Regions from separate parts of the Mesorhizobium sp. M8A.F.Ca.ET.021.01.1.1 genome, predicted to be linked through region 1. Evidence: riboswitches for the same ligand, from Rfam matches in the RefSeq annotation. Region 1 holds a riboswitch; the other holds the start of a gene.
What was found. Region 1 has a riboswitch for S-adenosylmethionine ahead of EOA36_RS03330 (O-succinylhomoserine sulfhydrylase). Riboswitches for the same ligand answer to the same signal wherever they lie in the genome.
Positions count from the first base shown of each region.

Region 1 (7,709 bases):
TCTGCTCGACCCAGTACGACTTCGATCCGGCCGAGTTTGCGGCTCAGTAAAGCTAGTCCCTTCTCCCCGTCACTATACGGGGAGAAGGTGCCGGCAGGCGGATGAGGGGCAGCGCCAGCGTTAGTACAGGAGCTCCTTGGCTCTATCTGAAGAAATTCTCGCAAGCTCGGCGCTGCCCTCATTGTCCTGCCGGACGGTCGTCACTCGAAAAGCCAAGCAATTGGCTTTTCGTCCGCTTCGCGGACCATTCCTCAACTCCCCCGTATAGTGACGGGAGAAAAGACGCTAATTCACCGTGCGCCTTGTCCCCGGCAGATCGAGCGAGAAGGCGGGGATGGCGATGTCGAAGGTCTCGCCGCGCTTGTTGCGCATCGTGTAGCGTCCGACCATGATCCCGGACGGTGTCGAGAGCGGGCAGCCGGACGTGTATTGATAGCTGTCGCCGGGATTGAGTTCCGGCTGGTCGCCGACAACGCCCGGCCCGCGCACTTCCTCGACCCGGCCGGCGCCATCGGTGATGTGCCAATAGCGCGACAACAACTGCACGAACTCGTCCGACTGGTTGTCGATCGTTATCTGATAGCCCCAGACATAGCGGTTCTCCGAGGGATCCGAACGGTCCTCGAGATAGAACGGCCTGACCTGCACTTCGATGTTGCGCGTCACGGCGCGGTACATGAGCGGCTCCAAAACAACCCGATGACTTTCAGCGCTCCCGGTGAGCAGGTCAACGTGCGCGTCTTGTCGCGGCTGACCTTGAACCGCAGGTGCCGGCAAAGAATGTCATTTAAGTGACACACGACAATGGTGGTGTGCACGAACCGGGCGACTCGGCGCTCTGTCGAACTGTTGAAAACGGCCACGATGCCGGCCGCCTTTCCGGAGTGACCAGATCTCGATGGAACTCACCTTCATAGCCGCCTCGCTTTCGACCGCACTCATCCTTTCAAACGCCGCCAGCATTTCGCTCGCCGCTTCACAGCTGAAACGGCGCAACACGATCGCCCCGCCAGCCGGCAAGCCGCAACCGGTCTCGATCGTCGTCCCGTCGCGGGGCGTCGAGCCGTTCACGCATGAGACGCTGGAACGCGCCTTCGCCCTCGACTGGCCACGCTACGAACTGATCTTCTGCGTCGCCCATCCCGACGATCCGGTGGTCAAACTGATAAACAGGGCGATTGCCCGGTTTCCCAAGGTGCCGGCCCGGCTGCTGATCGGTGACGACCGCGTCAGCGCCAATCCAAAGCTCAACAATTGCGTCAAGGGTTGGGAAGCGGCACGCCACAACTGGGTCATCCTTGCCGATTCCAACGTCCTGATGCCGAGGGACTATGTCGAGCACATGATGGCGGCATGGCGGCCCGACACCGGCCTTGTCTGCTCGACGCCGATCGGCTCGCGGCCCGAGGGTTTCTGGGCTGATGTCGAATGCGCCTTCCTTAACACATTGCAGGCCCGCTGGCAGTATGCCGGCGAGGCGCTCGGCCTCGGCTTTGCCCAGGGCAAGAGCATGCTGTGGAACAAGCCGATGCTGAATGCCAATGGCGGCATTCGGGCGCTGGCCGCCGAGATCGCCGAGGACGCTGCCGCCACCAAGCTGGTGAACGGCCTCGGCTTGCGCGTCAATCTCGTTGCCGCGCCCTTCGAGCAGCCGCTCGGCCAGCGCACGCTTGGCGAGATCTGGTCGCGTCAGGCCCGCTGGGCGCGCCTGCGCCGCGTCACCTTCCCGCTGTTCTTCGCGCCCGAAATCCTGACCGGCGCGGCGGTGCCTCTCGCGCTTGCCCTGGTTGCTGCGGCGAGCGCCGGCATCAGCCTCTGGGCAACCGCGATTGCCGTGTTGGCGGCCTTCTACCTTCCGGAGTGCGCACTGGCCTTGTCCAAGGGCTGGTACCTGTCGCCGCGCATGGTCGCGGCCATGATGGCGCGGGACGTGATGCTCCCAACCCTCTGGGCGCGCGGCTGGCTCGGCGGCGCCGTCGACTGGCGCGGCAACGCAATGACCATCCGCACCAAGGCGGCCGAACTGGAGGAGACGCCGTCGCGCGCCTGATCGCCGCGACCGACGCTCCCAAACAGCCTATTTGGCGGCCTTCAGCGCCTGCGCGATGTCTTCCAGCAGGTCGTCGGCGTCCTCCAGGCCGACCGACAGCCTGAGCGTCCCTGGCCCGATGCCGAGTTCGGCGCGGGCCTCGTCGCTCAGGTTCTTGTGCGTCGTCGTCGCCGGATGGGTGATCAGGCTCTTGGCATCGCCGAGATTGTTCGAGATCAGCACGATGTCGAGGGCGTTCTGCAGCGCGAAGGCCGCCGGCTTGCCGCCCTTGACGTCGAGGCAGATCAGCGTCGAGCCGCCCGACATCTGCTTCTTGACGATGGCGGCCTGCGGATGGTCGGCGCGGCCGGGATAGATGACGCGGGCGATCTGCGGCTGCTCGGCCAGGAAGTCGGCGATCCTGCCGGCGCTTTCCGTCTGCTGGCGCACGCGCAGCGGCAGCGTCTCGAGCCCCTTCAGCAAGGTCCAGGCATTGAACGGCGACAGGCTGGGGCCGGTGTGGCGGAAATAGTCGTGCAGGTTTTCGTCGATCCACTTCTTGTCCGACAGGATGACGCCGCCGAGGCAACGGCCCTGGCCGTCAATATGCTTGGTGGCCGAGTAGACGACGATGTGCGCACCAAGCTGCAACGGCTTCTGCTGCAGCGGCGTGGCGAAGACATTGTCGACGACAAGCCGCGCGCCGATCGAATTGGCAAGCGAGGCGACGGCTGATATGTCGACGACTTCCAGCGTCGGATTGGTCGGGCTTTCCAGGAAGAACAGCTTGGTGTTCGGCCTGACCGCCTTTTCCCAATTGGCGATATCGGTGCCGTCGACCAAGGTCGCCTCGATGCCATAGCGCGGCGCCAGCGTCTCGACCACCCAGCGACAGGAGCCGAACAGCGCGCGCGCCGCAATGATATGATCGCCGGCCTTGACGCTGCACAGAAGGGCCGCGGTCACCGCCGCCATGCCCGACGCCGTGGCGCGCGCGTCCTCGGCGCCTTCGAGAGCGCACATGCGCTTTTCGAACATGTCGACGGTCGGGTTGGCGTAACGCGAATAGATGAAGCCAGGCTCTTCGCCCTTGAAGCGGGCTTCCGCCGCCTGGGCGGTTTTATAGACATAGCCCTGGGTCAGGTACATCGCCTCGGCGGTTTCGCCGAATTGGGAACGCAAGGTTCCGCCATGCACGAGTGCCGTCTGAGGTTTCCAGTTGCGCTTCTTGGTGCTCATCGCTTTGTTCCAGACACAAAAAAACCGGCCGCGAAAGTCGCAACCGGTCCATACGGCCTTGCGGCCCGACGGTCCTTTAGCGACTTGTTTAACGTGGCTGCAAGCCGACCGGCCAAATCACCACGGGATAACGACCCTTTAGACCCGCGCCACGCTTGCGTCAATTGCCGGCTTCATTAAGAGGTTTGTACCAAGGCAGGTTCCGCAAAAGTGCCCAGTGGTTTTGCGGCAAGAACCTGCACCAAAAGAGACCAGTCTTGGGCGGAGCCAGACTTTGCGGCAGACAGGCATTCTTCCCGATCAGGACATTTCGGCGCTGTTCAAGTCCGGCGCGCTGAAGTCGCCGCGCGCGCTCGATGCCGATCAGATCCAGCCGGCGAGCCTTGATCTCAGATTGGGGAAAAAGGCCTGGCGGGTGCGCGCCTCGTTCCTGCCCGGCCCCAACCACAAGGTCTCGGAAAAGCTCGATCGGCTGCAACTCCACGAGATTAATCTGACCGAAGGCGCGGTTCTCGAAACCGGCTGCGTCTATATTGTGCCGCTGCTCGAAAGTCTGGCCCTGCCGGCTGATATTTCGGCGTCGGCCAATCCGAAGAGCTCGACCGGGCGCCTAGACATCTTCACCCGCGTCATGACCGATCGCGGCCACGAGTTCGACAAGATCGCCGCCGGCTATCACGGTCCGCTCTATCTCGAAGTCAGCCCGCGCACCTTCCCGATCATTGCGCGCACCGGTTCGCGCCTGTCGCAGATCCGCTTCCGCACCGGCAATGCACTGCTCTCGGAGGCTGAGCTGCATGAATTGCACAACGCCGAGATGCTGGTCGCCACCGATCCGCCCAACATTTCCGGTGGCGGCATCGCGTTGTCGATCGATCTCAATGGCGACAAGGATGGGGTGGTTGGCTATCGCGGCAAGCACCACACCGGGCTCGTCGATGTCGACAAGCGTGCCGCCCAGGATGTCCTCGATTTCTGGGAGCCGATCCATAAGAGCGGCGCCGGCGAACTGGTGCTCGATCCCGACGAGTTCTACATCCTCGTCAGCCAGGAGGCGGTGCATGTGCCGCCGCTCTACGCCGCCGAGATGACGCCCTTCGATCCGCTGGTCGGCGAGTTCCGTGTCCACTATGCCGGCTTTTTCGATCCGGGGTTCGGCCATTCGGCGTCCGGCGGCACCGGCAGCCGGGCGGTGCTCGAAGTGCGCAGCCACGAAGTCCCGTTCATCCTCGACCATGGCCAGATCGTCGGCCGGCTGGTCTACGAGCACATGCTGAAGCGGCCGCGGGCGCTTTACGGCACCGACCTGGGCTCGAACTACCAGGCGCAAGGCCTCAAGCTCTCAAAGCATTTCCGCGCGGTGCGCTAAGGTCGAAGCTGCCGATCTCCCCACGAGAGGGGGATGACGCCCTCGTGGCTTTTACAGCGCCTTCACCGCCACCTTCACCGGCTTTTCGATTTCCAGCGGGTTGCGCAGCGGCAGGCCGAAATCCCCTGCCTCGATCTCGAACACGTCGCCTGCTTCCGTGTTGATGCCGTCGGCGAAGGATAGCGTCGCGGTGCCGAACATATGCACATGCACGTCGCCCGGCTGGCGGAAGGCCGAATATTTGAAGTGGTGGTGTTCGAGATTGGCGATGGTGTGCGACATGTTCGTTTCGCCCGACAGGAACGGCTTCTCCCACAATGTCTTGCCGTCTCGCAGGATGCGCGACGTGCCGCGGATGTCCGAAGGCAGGTCTCCGATCAGGATTTCCGGCCCGAACGAGGCATTGCGCAGCTTGGAGTGGGCGAGGAAGAGATAGTTCACGCGCTCGGTCACATGGTCCGAGAATTCGTTCGACAGCGTGAAGCCGACGCGGAACGGCGCGCCGTCGTCGCCGATGACATAGATCCCGGCGACCTCGGGTTCTTCGCCGGCATCCTTGGCAAAGGCCGGCGACATCAGCGCCGCGCCAGGCGCGACCGCCATGGTGCCGTTGCCCTTGTAGAACCATTCCGGCTGTACGCCGACCTGGCCTTTGGCGGGTTTGCCGCCTTCCAGCCCCATGCGGAACATCTTCATCGAATCGGTGAGCTGCTCCTCGCCGTCGGTGCTGAGCTTCTTGTGCATGGAATCGCGCGTCGCGGCCGACCCGAGATGCGTCAGCCCCGTGCCGGTCAGGTGCAGATGCGCCGGGTCGGGGTGATTGATCGGCGACAGGAGCCGTCCCCTCTTGTAGGCGGCGTCGAGATCGACCGTCTCGCCAAGTCCCTTGCGTTCGATCAGGGCGGCCAGGCCGACACCGGTGCGGGCGGCCTCCATCGCCAGCGAATAGACGCTGCGCGCGCCGTTGATGATCCGGGTCTTCCCGCCGCTGCGGGCAACGACACGGATCGTCTCGGCGTCGTCGAGAATCTGCGAGATCAGCATGATCAGTCCTCTCTCATTTTTCCGTGTCCGGCTGCCATCGGCAAAATCCTGACCGGCGCGGCGCGGAAACGCGCCACGGTTGAAACGCTTCGTCCGGATTGCGTTCGCGAGCCTGGTCCTTCCCCGGACTTCTTGGTGCCGACGGGCTGCCGGCAGCTTCGCGATCTAGAACCCGTATGCCTCCTAGTCCTCGCCTCCAGCCCTTAAGCCTTGTTCTTGTTGTAGACGTCGAAGATGACGGCTCCGAGCAACACCAGTCCCTTGACCACCTGCTGCCAGTCGACGTTGACGCCCATGATCGACATGCCGTTGTTCATCACGCCCATGATGAAGCCGCCGACCACCGCGCCGATCACCTGGCCGACGCCGCCCATCGCCGAGGCGCCGCCGATGAAGACGGCCGCGATCACGTCGAGCTCGCTGCCGAGGCCCGCGGCCGGCACGGCCTGGCCGAGACGCGCGGCGATGATCAGGCCGCCGAGCGCCGACAGCACGCCCATATTGATGAACACCAGAAGCGTCAGCCGCTCGGTGTTGATGCCCGACAATTGCGCTGCCTTGGGGTTGCCGCCCATCGCGTAGATGCGGCGACCGATGGTCATGCGCTTGGTAACGAAGACGAACAGCGAGATCAGCACGCCCATGACGAGCAGCACCACCGGCAGGCCCCTGTAGCTGGCGAATTCATAGACCAGGAACAGCGCCAGCGCGCTGGCAACCAGCGTCTTGATGACGAACAGGGGGAAGGGCTCGGCCTCATAGCCGTGGCGCTCGCGTTTGCGCCGTGTCCTCACCCCGAAATAGGCATAGGCCAGCACGGCGATCAGCCCCAGCACGACCGTCGTCATGTGCAGCGTCAGGCCGCTGCCCAAAATGGTCTTGCCGGCCGCGTTTACCGTCGGCGCAATCAGCGTCAGCGGGCCGATCACATCAGGAATGAAGCCGGAGCTGAGTGCCTTGAAGCCGTCCGGAAGCGGACCCACCGAGGAGCCGCCGCCCAGCAGCGCCTGGCAGATGCCGCGGAAGATCAGCATGCCCGCCAGCGTCACGATGAAGCTCGGTATCCGGTGATAGGCGATCCAATAGCCTTGCGCCGCGCCGATCAGGCCGCCCACGATCAGGCAGACGATCGAGACCACCAGCGGATTGCTGAGCGGTCCGAGCTGCCAGATGACCATCATGTTCGCCGCCAGCGCGCCGATGAAACCGGCGACCGACCCGACGCTGAGGTCGATGTAGCCCGAAACGATGACCAGCAGCATGCCCAGCGCCATCACGATGATGAACGAGTTCTGCTGCACCAGGTTGCTGAGGTTGACCGGCTTGAACAGCGTTCCCGACGTGGTGAACTGGAAGAACAGCATGATGACGATCAGCGCGATAATCAGACCATATTCGCGCAGGTTCGTCGTCAGCGCCGAGACGGCGATGCGTGGACGCTGTTCTTCGGCGATGTTGCCTTGCGGGGCGGGGGCGCTGTCGGTGCTCATGCTGCTTTTCCTTCTCCACGAACGATGGCCCGCATTATTTTTTCCTGGCTCGCGTCCGCCGCGGGCATTTCGCCCACGATGCGCCCTTCGTTCATGACATAGATTCGGTCGGTGATGCCGAGCAATTCCGGCATTTCCGACGAGATGACCAGGATCGCCTTACCTTCAGCGGCGAGGCGCGCAATGATCGTGTAGATTTCGTACTTGGCGCCGACATCGATGCCGCGCGTCGGCTCGTCGAGGATCAGAACTTCCGGGTCGGCGAACAGCCATTTCGACAACACCACCTTCTGCTGGTTGCCGCCCGAAAGATTGCCGGTCATCTGATAGACGCTCGATGCACGGATGTTGGTTTTCTTTCGATAGTCGTTGGCAACGGCGAGCTCGCGCATGTCGTCGATCACACTGTGGCGCGAGACGCCGCCCAGATTGGCCAGCGTTATGTTGTGCTTGATATGATCGATGAGGTTGAGACCGTAGGTCTTGCGGTCCTCGGTCACATAGGCGATCCCGTGTTGGACCGCCTTGCTCACCGAGG
Region 1 is NZ_RZSJ01000015.1:8,482-16,190, forward strand. Features, by position in the region: gene EOA36_RS03315 (Hsp33 family molecular chaperone) at 1-50, shown strand, start outside; gene apaG (Co2+/Mg2+ efflux protein ApaG) at 286-678, opposite strand; gene EOA36_RS03325 (ceramide glucosyltransferase) at 899-2,050, shown strand; gene EOA36_RS03330 (O-succinylhomoserine sulfhydrylase) at 2,078-3,268, opposite strand; SAM riboswitch at 3,325-3,402, opposite strand; gene EOA36_RS03335 (2'-deoxycytidine 5'-triphosphate deaminase) at 3,543-4,637, shown strand; gene araD1 (AraD1 family protein) at 4,689-5,681, opposite strand; gene mmsB (multiple monosaccharide ABC transporter permease) at 5,885-7,171, opposite strand; gene mmsA (multiple monosaccharide ABC transporter ATP-binding protein) at 7,168-7,709, opposite strand, start outside.

Region 2 (7,709 bases), on a different contig from region 1:
TCAGGCCGGTGGAATTCCAAACTTCCCGCGAACCTCGTCGTAGAGGCCGCGCCGCCAGCGGCGGCCGTAGAGATAACCGGCGATCAGTTCCGGCAATGAATAACCAAGCGCGTCGGACGAGCGGTTGGCCATGTATCCAGCAAATGCCTGTGGTATCCGCCCCCGGAGAATATCGGCGATGATCTGCCGCGTGATCATAAAGGGTGGGACATGGGGGTAAGAGCGAGCGATGTGCGGGTGCTTACTCATCAGGATCGCATAGGCTTCGATATAGCCGTCCCGGCGGCCCGAAATCGAGTTCTGCGAATTGTGCTTCGTCCAGTCGATATCTTCCGATAATTGCGCGCCGAAGCGCTGTGCGAAGCGCAGCAGAAGCTCCCGGTCCTGCATCCGGGGAATGTCGCTGTCATAGCCGCCGATGGCCAGCAAGGCTTCCCGCCTCGCCGTTATCGCCGACCCGGCGATGAAGGCCGTCTGCGCAACCACCGCCCGCTCCAGCATCGCCGGATTGAGGAAAGCACGGCGGTTGACGCAGGCGGTGCCACGGCCAGCCTTCACCGAGACATATGAGGAGAGCAGGACTCCGAGCGCCGGATTGTCGTCGAACCATGCCAGCGTCCGTTCGAGCCGGTGTGGCAGGAAGAGATCGTCCGAATCAAGAAAAGTCACCACGGGCGCCCTCGCCAGCTCGATGCCGGCATTCCTGGCGGCATTGGCGCCGCGCCATTTCGCGCCGACATAGATCAGCCGAGGGTCGCGAATGCGCGCAAGCGCCGCTTCCGTCCCGTCGGTCGAGCCATCGTCGACGACGATATGCTCAAACCGCGCCATGCTCTGAGAAAGCACGCTTTCCACCGCGCGGAGCACCGTTTCGCGCCGGTTGTGAGTCGGGGTGATGACCGTGATGAGGGGCAAATGCTCCACGTCAGCTGTTTCCAGCGCGAAAATGCACTTTCCGATAGCTCTTCAGGATGGTTGAATGGATCGGACTTCCCCCTGGCTGGCCCTCATCGGGATTAAGTGCGACGCTACAAAAAACAACCTGTTATGTCACCCATTGTGCCGTCGTTCTGACGACAAGGGAATGGTGAATTCCGGCGCCTAGCGCTTCAACCGCAACACTTTTGCCACCGCTGGAATTGGCGGAAGCTCTTGGCGGTTGCGTCCATGTGGTGTTGGCCGACGGCGTGGAACATCCGCACAAGCCCACGGATATCCTCGCGTAGGAGGCCGACGGCAGCCTTATCGCTTCAACAAAAACACCGCCTGCTGGCCAAAGAAATTCCAGAACCACCAGGGCATCGACAGGCCGATCTTCTGGCCGTTGGCGTCGAGCGCGGTCGCCTTTTCCACCGTCGCGCCAAGCTCCTCGCACAGATTGACGAAGTCGCGGATGGTGCAGAAGTGGATGTTGGGCGTGTCGTACCAGGAGTAGGGCAGATCCTTGGTCACCGGCATGCGGCCCTTGACGAACAGCGACAGGCGCACCCGCCAATGGCCGAAATTGGGGAAGGACACGATCGCCCGATTGCCGATCCGGAGCAGTTCGTCGAGCACCAGCTTCGGGTTGCGGGTGGCCTGCAGGGTCTGCGACAGGACGACGAAGTCAAAACCCTTGTCGGGATAGAATTCGAGATCCTTGTCGGCATCGCCCTGGATGACCGAGAGGCCGCGCGCCACGCATTCGTTGACGCCGCGCTGCGAAAGCTCAAGGCCGCGACCGTCGACCTGCTTGGTTTCCTGCAGCAATTCGAGCAGCGAGCCGTCGCCGGAGCCTACGTCAAGCACGCGCGATTGCGGCGGGATGAGGTTGGCGACGACCTCAAGGTCGACACGCTGGCTGCCATTGACGCTCATGGCTTCGCCTCCTGAGTGGCGCATGACGATGGTCCGAAAAGTCCGCAATTTTTCTGGGTCATGGCTTCGCCTTTCCGTCTGACGCATGACCGTGGTCCGAAAAGTCTGCAACATTTCGGGGTCATGCGCCGAGCCCCCTGGCGCGCGCGGCCGAACCGATAAAGCCGTTGATGGCGGCAAACAGTTCCGGTTCGTCGAGCAGGAAGGCGTCGTGGCCGCGGTCGGTCTCGATCTCGACGAAGGAAACCGAGGCACCGGCGGCGTTGAGCGCGTGCACGATCGAGCGGCTCTCTTCGGTCGGGAACAGCCAATCCGACGTGAAGGACACCAGGCAGAAGCGGGTCTTCGTGCCGGCAAAGGCGTCCGCCAGCCGGCCGCCATGGTCGGCGGCAAGGTCGAAATAATCCATCGACCGTGTCATGTAGAGGTAGGAGTTGGCGTCGAAGCGGTCGACGAAGGTCATGCCCTGGTGGCGCAGATAGCTCTCGATTTGGAAATCGGCATCGAAGCCGAAGGTCAGCGCTTCGCGGTCCTGCAGGGTGCGGCCGAATTTGCGGTGCAGGGCGGCTTCCGACAGATAGGTGATGTGGGCGGCCATGCGCGCCACCGCCAACCCCTTTTCCGGGCGCTTGCCGTGCTCGAAATATTTGCCGCCATGCCAGTCCGGATCGGCCATCACGGCCTGCCGCCCGACCTCGTGGAAGGCGATGTTCTGTGACGAATGGCGTGCGCCGGTGGCGATCGGCAGTGCCGAGAACACCCGCTCGGGATAGCTCGACGCCCATTGCAGCACCTGCATGCCGCCCATCGAACCGCCCAGCACGCAGAAAAGCTTCTCGATGCCGAAATGGTCGACCAGCATCTGCTGCGCACGCACCATGTCGCGGATGGTGATGACAGGGAGGTCGAGCCCATAGGGCTTTCCCGTGGCGGGGGTGGTCGAAGCCGGCCCGGTGGGACCAAGGCAGCCGCCGATAACGTTGGAACAGATGACGAAGAAACGGTTGGTGTCGATGATCTTGCCGGGGCCGATCAGCACTTCCCACCAGCCTGGCTTGCCGGTCACCGGATTGGTGTTGGCGACATGCTGGTCGCCGGTCAGTGCATGGCAGACGAGGATGGCATTGGAACGGGCATCGTTCAGAACGCCATAGGTCTGATAGGCGATCTGGAACGGCGACAGCACCGTGCCGGCATCGAGCTTGAGCGGCTTGTCGGGTCCGAAACGCAACACCAGGCTCGACGGATTGTCGACCTCGTTGTTGGTCCTTGCTGCGCGCAGAGCGGCCATTCCTAATCTCTCTTGCTGCATCGTTTCTTGCGAAAATCTCCGCTGATTTTCGCGGCGCCGATGCGGTCGTCCGGGCCGGTAGCGGACAATAAAAAACCGGCATTGCCTTCGCAAAGCCGGTTACGTCACGCAAACGGCCCTTTAGCGAATTGTTTAACGTGGCTGCAAGCCGACCGGCCAAATCACCACGGAACTGTCACCGCCCTTCTAGACCCCGCCCGCCTCGCCGTCAATGGCGGCGGCTGGCACTAGTGCCGCCTCTCGACATTGCCGGCCATGGCTTGTATTTCCGCAGCGGCTTCCGGATGGAGGCATTTTCGACGGATTTTGCAAGACATGAACCAGACACCGGATCAGGCACGTCCAACCCCCCGCGCGGGCATCATGGACATAGACGCCTATGTGCCCGGCAAGAGCACGGCGCCGGCCGGGGTCGCCAAGGTCTACAAGTTGTCGTCGAACGAGAACCCGCTTGGGCCGTCGCCGAAGGCGATCGAGGCCGCGCGTGAGGTCGCCGGCAAACTCGACATCTATCCCGACGGCACCGCCAGGCGGTTGCGCGAGGCGATCGCCGAGGTGCATGGCCTCAACGCGCAGAACATCATCTGCTCCAACGGTTCCGACGAGATCCTTGGCCTGTTGGCACAGACCTATCTCGCGCCCGGCGACGAGGCCATGTTCACCGAACACGCCTTCATGGTCTACAAGATCTACATCCAGTCGGCCGGCGCCACCCCGGTCGTGGTCAAGGAGACCGACGAGCGCGCCGACATCGATGCGATGCTGGCGGCTGTGACGCCGCGCACGAAAATCGTGTTCCTGGCCAATCCCAACAATCCGACCGGCACCTATGTGCCGTTCCAGGAGGTGCGTCGCCTGCATGCCGGACTGCCGAAAAACGTGCTGCTGGTGCTGGACGCGGCCTATGCCGAATATGTCCGCCGCAACGATTACGAAGCCGGCATCGAGCTGGCCGGCAGCGCCGAGAACGTGGTGATGACCCGCACCTTCTCCAAGATCGGTCTCGGCGGAGCGCGTATCGGCTGGATGTATGGTCCGATGCACATTGTCGATGCGATCAACCGCGTGCGCGGCCCCTTCAACGTCAATGCGACCGCGATCGAGGCCGGCATCGCCGCGATCCGCGACCGCGCCCATGTCGAGCGCAGCGTGGCGCATAACGAGACCTGGCTCGCCTGGCTGAGCGAGGAGATGACTGGACTCGGACTGCGCGTGACGCCCAGCGTCGGCAATTTCCTGCTCATTCATTTTCCCGACGACCAGAGGCATTCGGCGGCTGCGGCGGATGATTATCTGAGCGCGCGCGGCTATATTCTGCGGCGCGTTTCAGGCTACGGCTTTCCCAACGCGCTGCGAATGACCGTCGGTACCGAAGAGGCCAATCGCGGCGTTGTCGCCGCGCTCAAGACATTCCTGAAAAGCTAGAACGCCTGAAAAGTTACACACCATGGCATCACCGATGTTCGAAAAAATCGCGCTGGTCGGCATCGGCCTGATCGGCTCGTCGCTGGCCCGCGTCATTCGCCGCGAAGGCCTGGCTCGCCATGTCGCGATCTCGACGCGCAGTGTGGCAACGCTCAAGCGAGCCGAGGAACTGGGACTAGGCGATTCCTACACCACCGATTCCAGGGAAGCTGTGCGTGATGCCGATCTGGTCATCGTCTCGGTGCCGGTGGGCTCATCCGGTGCGGTGGCGCAGGAGATTGCGCCGGCGCTAAAAAAAGGTGCGATCCTCACCGATGTCGGCTCAACCAAGGCCTCAGTCATCGCGCAGATGCAGCCGCATGTGCCTGAGGGCGTCCATTTCATTCCCGGCCATCCGCTGGCGGGTACCGAAAAATCCGGCCCGGATGCCGGATTTGCCGACCTGTTCGACAATCGCTGGTGCATCTTCACGCCGGTGCCGGGCACCGATCCGGAGGCGCTGGAACGGCTGTCGGAATTCTGGCGCCGCTGCGGCGCCAACATCGACACGATGGATCCGCAGCATCACGACATGACGCTGGCCATCGTCTCGCATCTGCCGCACATCATCGCCTACAACATCGTCGGCACCGCCGACGACCTGGAATCGGTGACCAAGACGGAAGTGATCAAATATTCCGCCTCCGGCTTTCGCGATTTCACGCGTCTGGCCGCCTCCGATCCGACCATGTGGCGGGACGTGTGCCTGCACAACAAGGATGCCATCCTGGAAATGCTGGCGCGCTTCTCGGAAGATCTGGCGTTCCTGCAGCGCGCGATCCGCTGGGGCGATGGCGACAAACTCTTCGACCTGTTCACCCGCACCCGCGCCGTGCGCCGCTCGATCATCGAGGCGGGCCAGGATATCGACGCGCCGGACTTTGGCCGCCAGGCGGTCGAGCATCCGGCAAAGAGCTAAGCTGTTTCAGGCCAGGTCGCTGCCATCATGGCGAGCGTTTCCGCCCGATCCGGCGCGCCCAGCCTGCCGCCGAAGCGCAGGCATTTGAGCGCGGCGGCGGCACTCGCAAAGCGCAGTGCGTGCTCGATCGCCATGGCTTCCGCCAGCCCAACGGCAAAGGCGCCATGAAAGACATCGCCGGCGGCCAGCGTGTCGACCGCCTTGATCCTCGGCGCCTCGACATGGCGGGATGATCCGGCGCTTCGATCGAACCACCAGGTACCCGCCGCGCCGCCGGTGACCGCGACGAAGGCGTCGGTGCTGGAGGCGAGATCCTCGCAAGCGGTCTCCAGATCCAACGCGTGGCCGCAGATGATACGCACTGCCGGTTCGGAGGCGACGATGTGCGAGGCCAGCGGCAACAGTTGCTCCAGCACCGCCAGCGGCGCGGTATCGGCATCGAGGATAGCCGGCCTGCCCGCGGCGCGCGCCGCGTTCAGGGCAAGTGCCGCTGCACCCGGCCAGCGCACGTCGGCCAGCACGGCATCGAACGCCGTGATGTCGGGAAACGGCAAGGCTTCGGGATCAGCCTGCGCGCGCGTGTCGTAGAACGGCACGATGATACGCTCGCCATGCGCATCGACCAGGATCGAGGCCAGCGCCGAGCGTGCGCCGCTGACGCGGCGCACATGGCTGCAATCGACGCCCTCGGCCTCGATTCCAGCGATCAGCTGATCGCCGACAGGATCGTCGCCAGCACTCGCCCATAGCGATATCTCGGCGCCGAGACGACGTGCGGCGCAGGCCGCGCTCGTGGCCATGCCCGAGGCGATCTGGACGCCGTCCGAGGCGATGAATTTTCCCTGATGCGTCGGAAGCGACTCGACGCGCAGGATGGTGTCCAGCGTCAGCGCTCCAACACTCAAGAGCCTCACGGGTCTTGCCATGGGTGCTATTGCACCGGCTTGATCTTGCCCAGCGGGATAAAGCCGAGCGAGGCCTTGCCCTTGACCACCTTCAGCGGCATCGACGGCTCGCTGCCGAGTAGAGCCAGGGCGCCAAAACCTTGCTCGATCGCATTCTTCTGCTCGGGCACGGCGCCGGCAAGGATAGATGCCACGGCCTTCGGATCCTTGATCCTGATCATCAGATCGGCATCGACCAGGCCTTCTGCATCGACCGACAGCGGTCCGGAAACGGTGACACGCGCCGTCCCCGACGACAGATCGAGATTACGGATTTCGATCCTCTGGCCGCGCAGGCTTTTCACCTGCGTGCCGACCAGCGCCACGCCGTTCTTCAGTGTCACGTCGCCGCTGGCATCGAGCGCCGGCAGCACGCGCCCGCCGATCGTGTCGGGATCGATTTCAAGATCGCCAAAGCTGCCGACATAGTCGATATCCGCGCCATTCGGCTGCAACTGGCCTGATGCCTTGCCGGCACTGAACAGCTCGACTGGATCGGTATCGTCGGCCGGATCGGTCTGGCCCGACAGGCCCTCGGCCTGCAGCGCTATACGTCGCGGCAGCGGATACCACAGTTTGACGTTGGCCTGCAGATTGTCCCAGTCGATCCAGAGCGGCATCATGCCCGGGACGGAGGTTCGGAGCGGACCGCGCAGATTGGCAACCGGCGACAAGGGCTGGGCGATCTGGGCGGTGGCATTGAAGGAGCCGGCCGAGGCGGCAATGTTCTTGGCATCGTCCTCGTAGGCGAGATTGTCGCAAGAGACGGCAAAGCTCAGCGGATAGCCACTGACCTCGAGGTTGGCGCAGCCAGCCTGGATGCCGCTCTTATTGAGCGTGGCAACCGCCTTGTCGGCCTCCGACCTGACCCTGTTGGCCAGATAGAACCATCCGGCGCTGTATATGGCGAACAGCACCAGGATGAACGCGGCAAGCCACCATAGGCGGCGACGGTTACCCGGTCGGCGTTCGTCACTTGACGTCATGCTTTGGCTCTCATTAACGCATGGATGGTGTGAACGGATTCTCGATTCCGGGAACACCAGTGGACAGAGACGATAGGTAGACGGACACGAGCGGAAAAAACACCGGTTTCCGGTGCGGTGTTGCCATTCTTTTGCAATCAGGCGCGGTGATATGGGCGATTTTTGGGTGTTCGGCTACGGTTCGCTGATCTGGCGGCCCGGTTTCGCGCATGTCGAGACACGGCGTG
Region 2 is NZ_RZSJ01000199.1:1,444-9,152, forward strand. Features, by position in the region: gene EOA36_RS17055 (glycosyltransferase family A protein) at 1-924, opposite strand; gene metW (methionine biosynthesis protein MetW) at 1,243-1,857, opposite strand; gene EOA36_RS17065 (homoserine O-acetyltransferase) at 1,979-3,148, opposite strand; SAM riboswitch at 3,270-3,347, opposite strand; gene hisC (histidinol-phosphate transaminase) at 3,485-4,594, shown strand; gene EOA36_RS17075 (prephenate/arogenate dehydrogenase family protein) at 4,617-5,552, shown strand; gene EOA36_RS17080 (sugar kinase) at 5,549-6,478, opposite strand; gene EOA36_RS17085 (DUF2125 domain-containing protein) at 6,484-7,482, opposite strand; gene EOA36_RS17090 (gamma-glutamylcyclotransferase) at 7,634-7,709, shown strand, end outside.
Region 2: linked by a shared signal. The riboswitch ahead of EOA36_RS17065 (homoserine O-acetyltransferase) and the one ahead of EOA36_RS03330 (O-succinylhomoserine sulfhydrylase) in region 1 are both predicted to bind S-adenosylmethionine.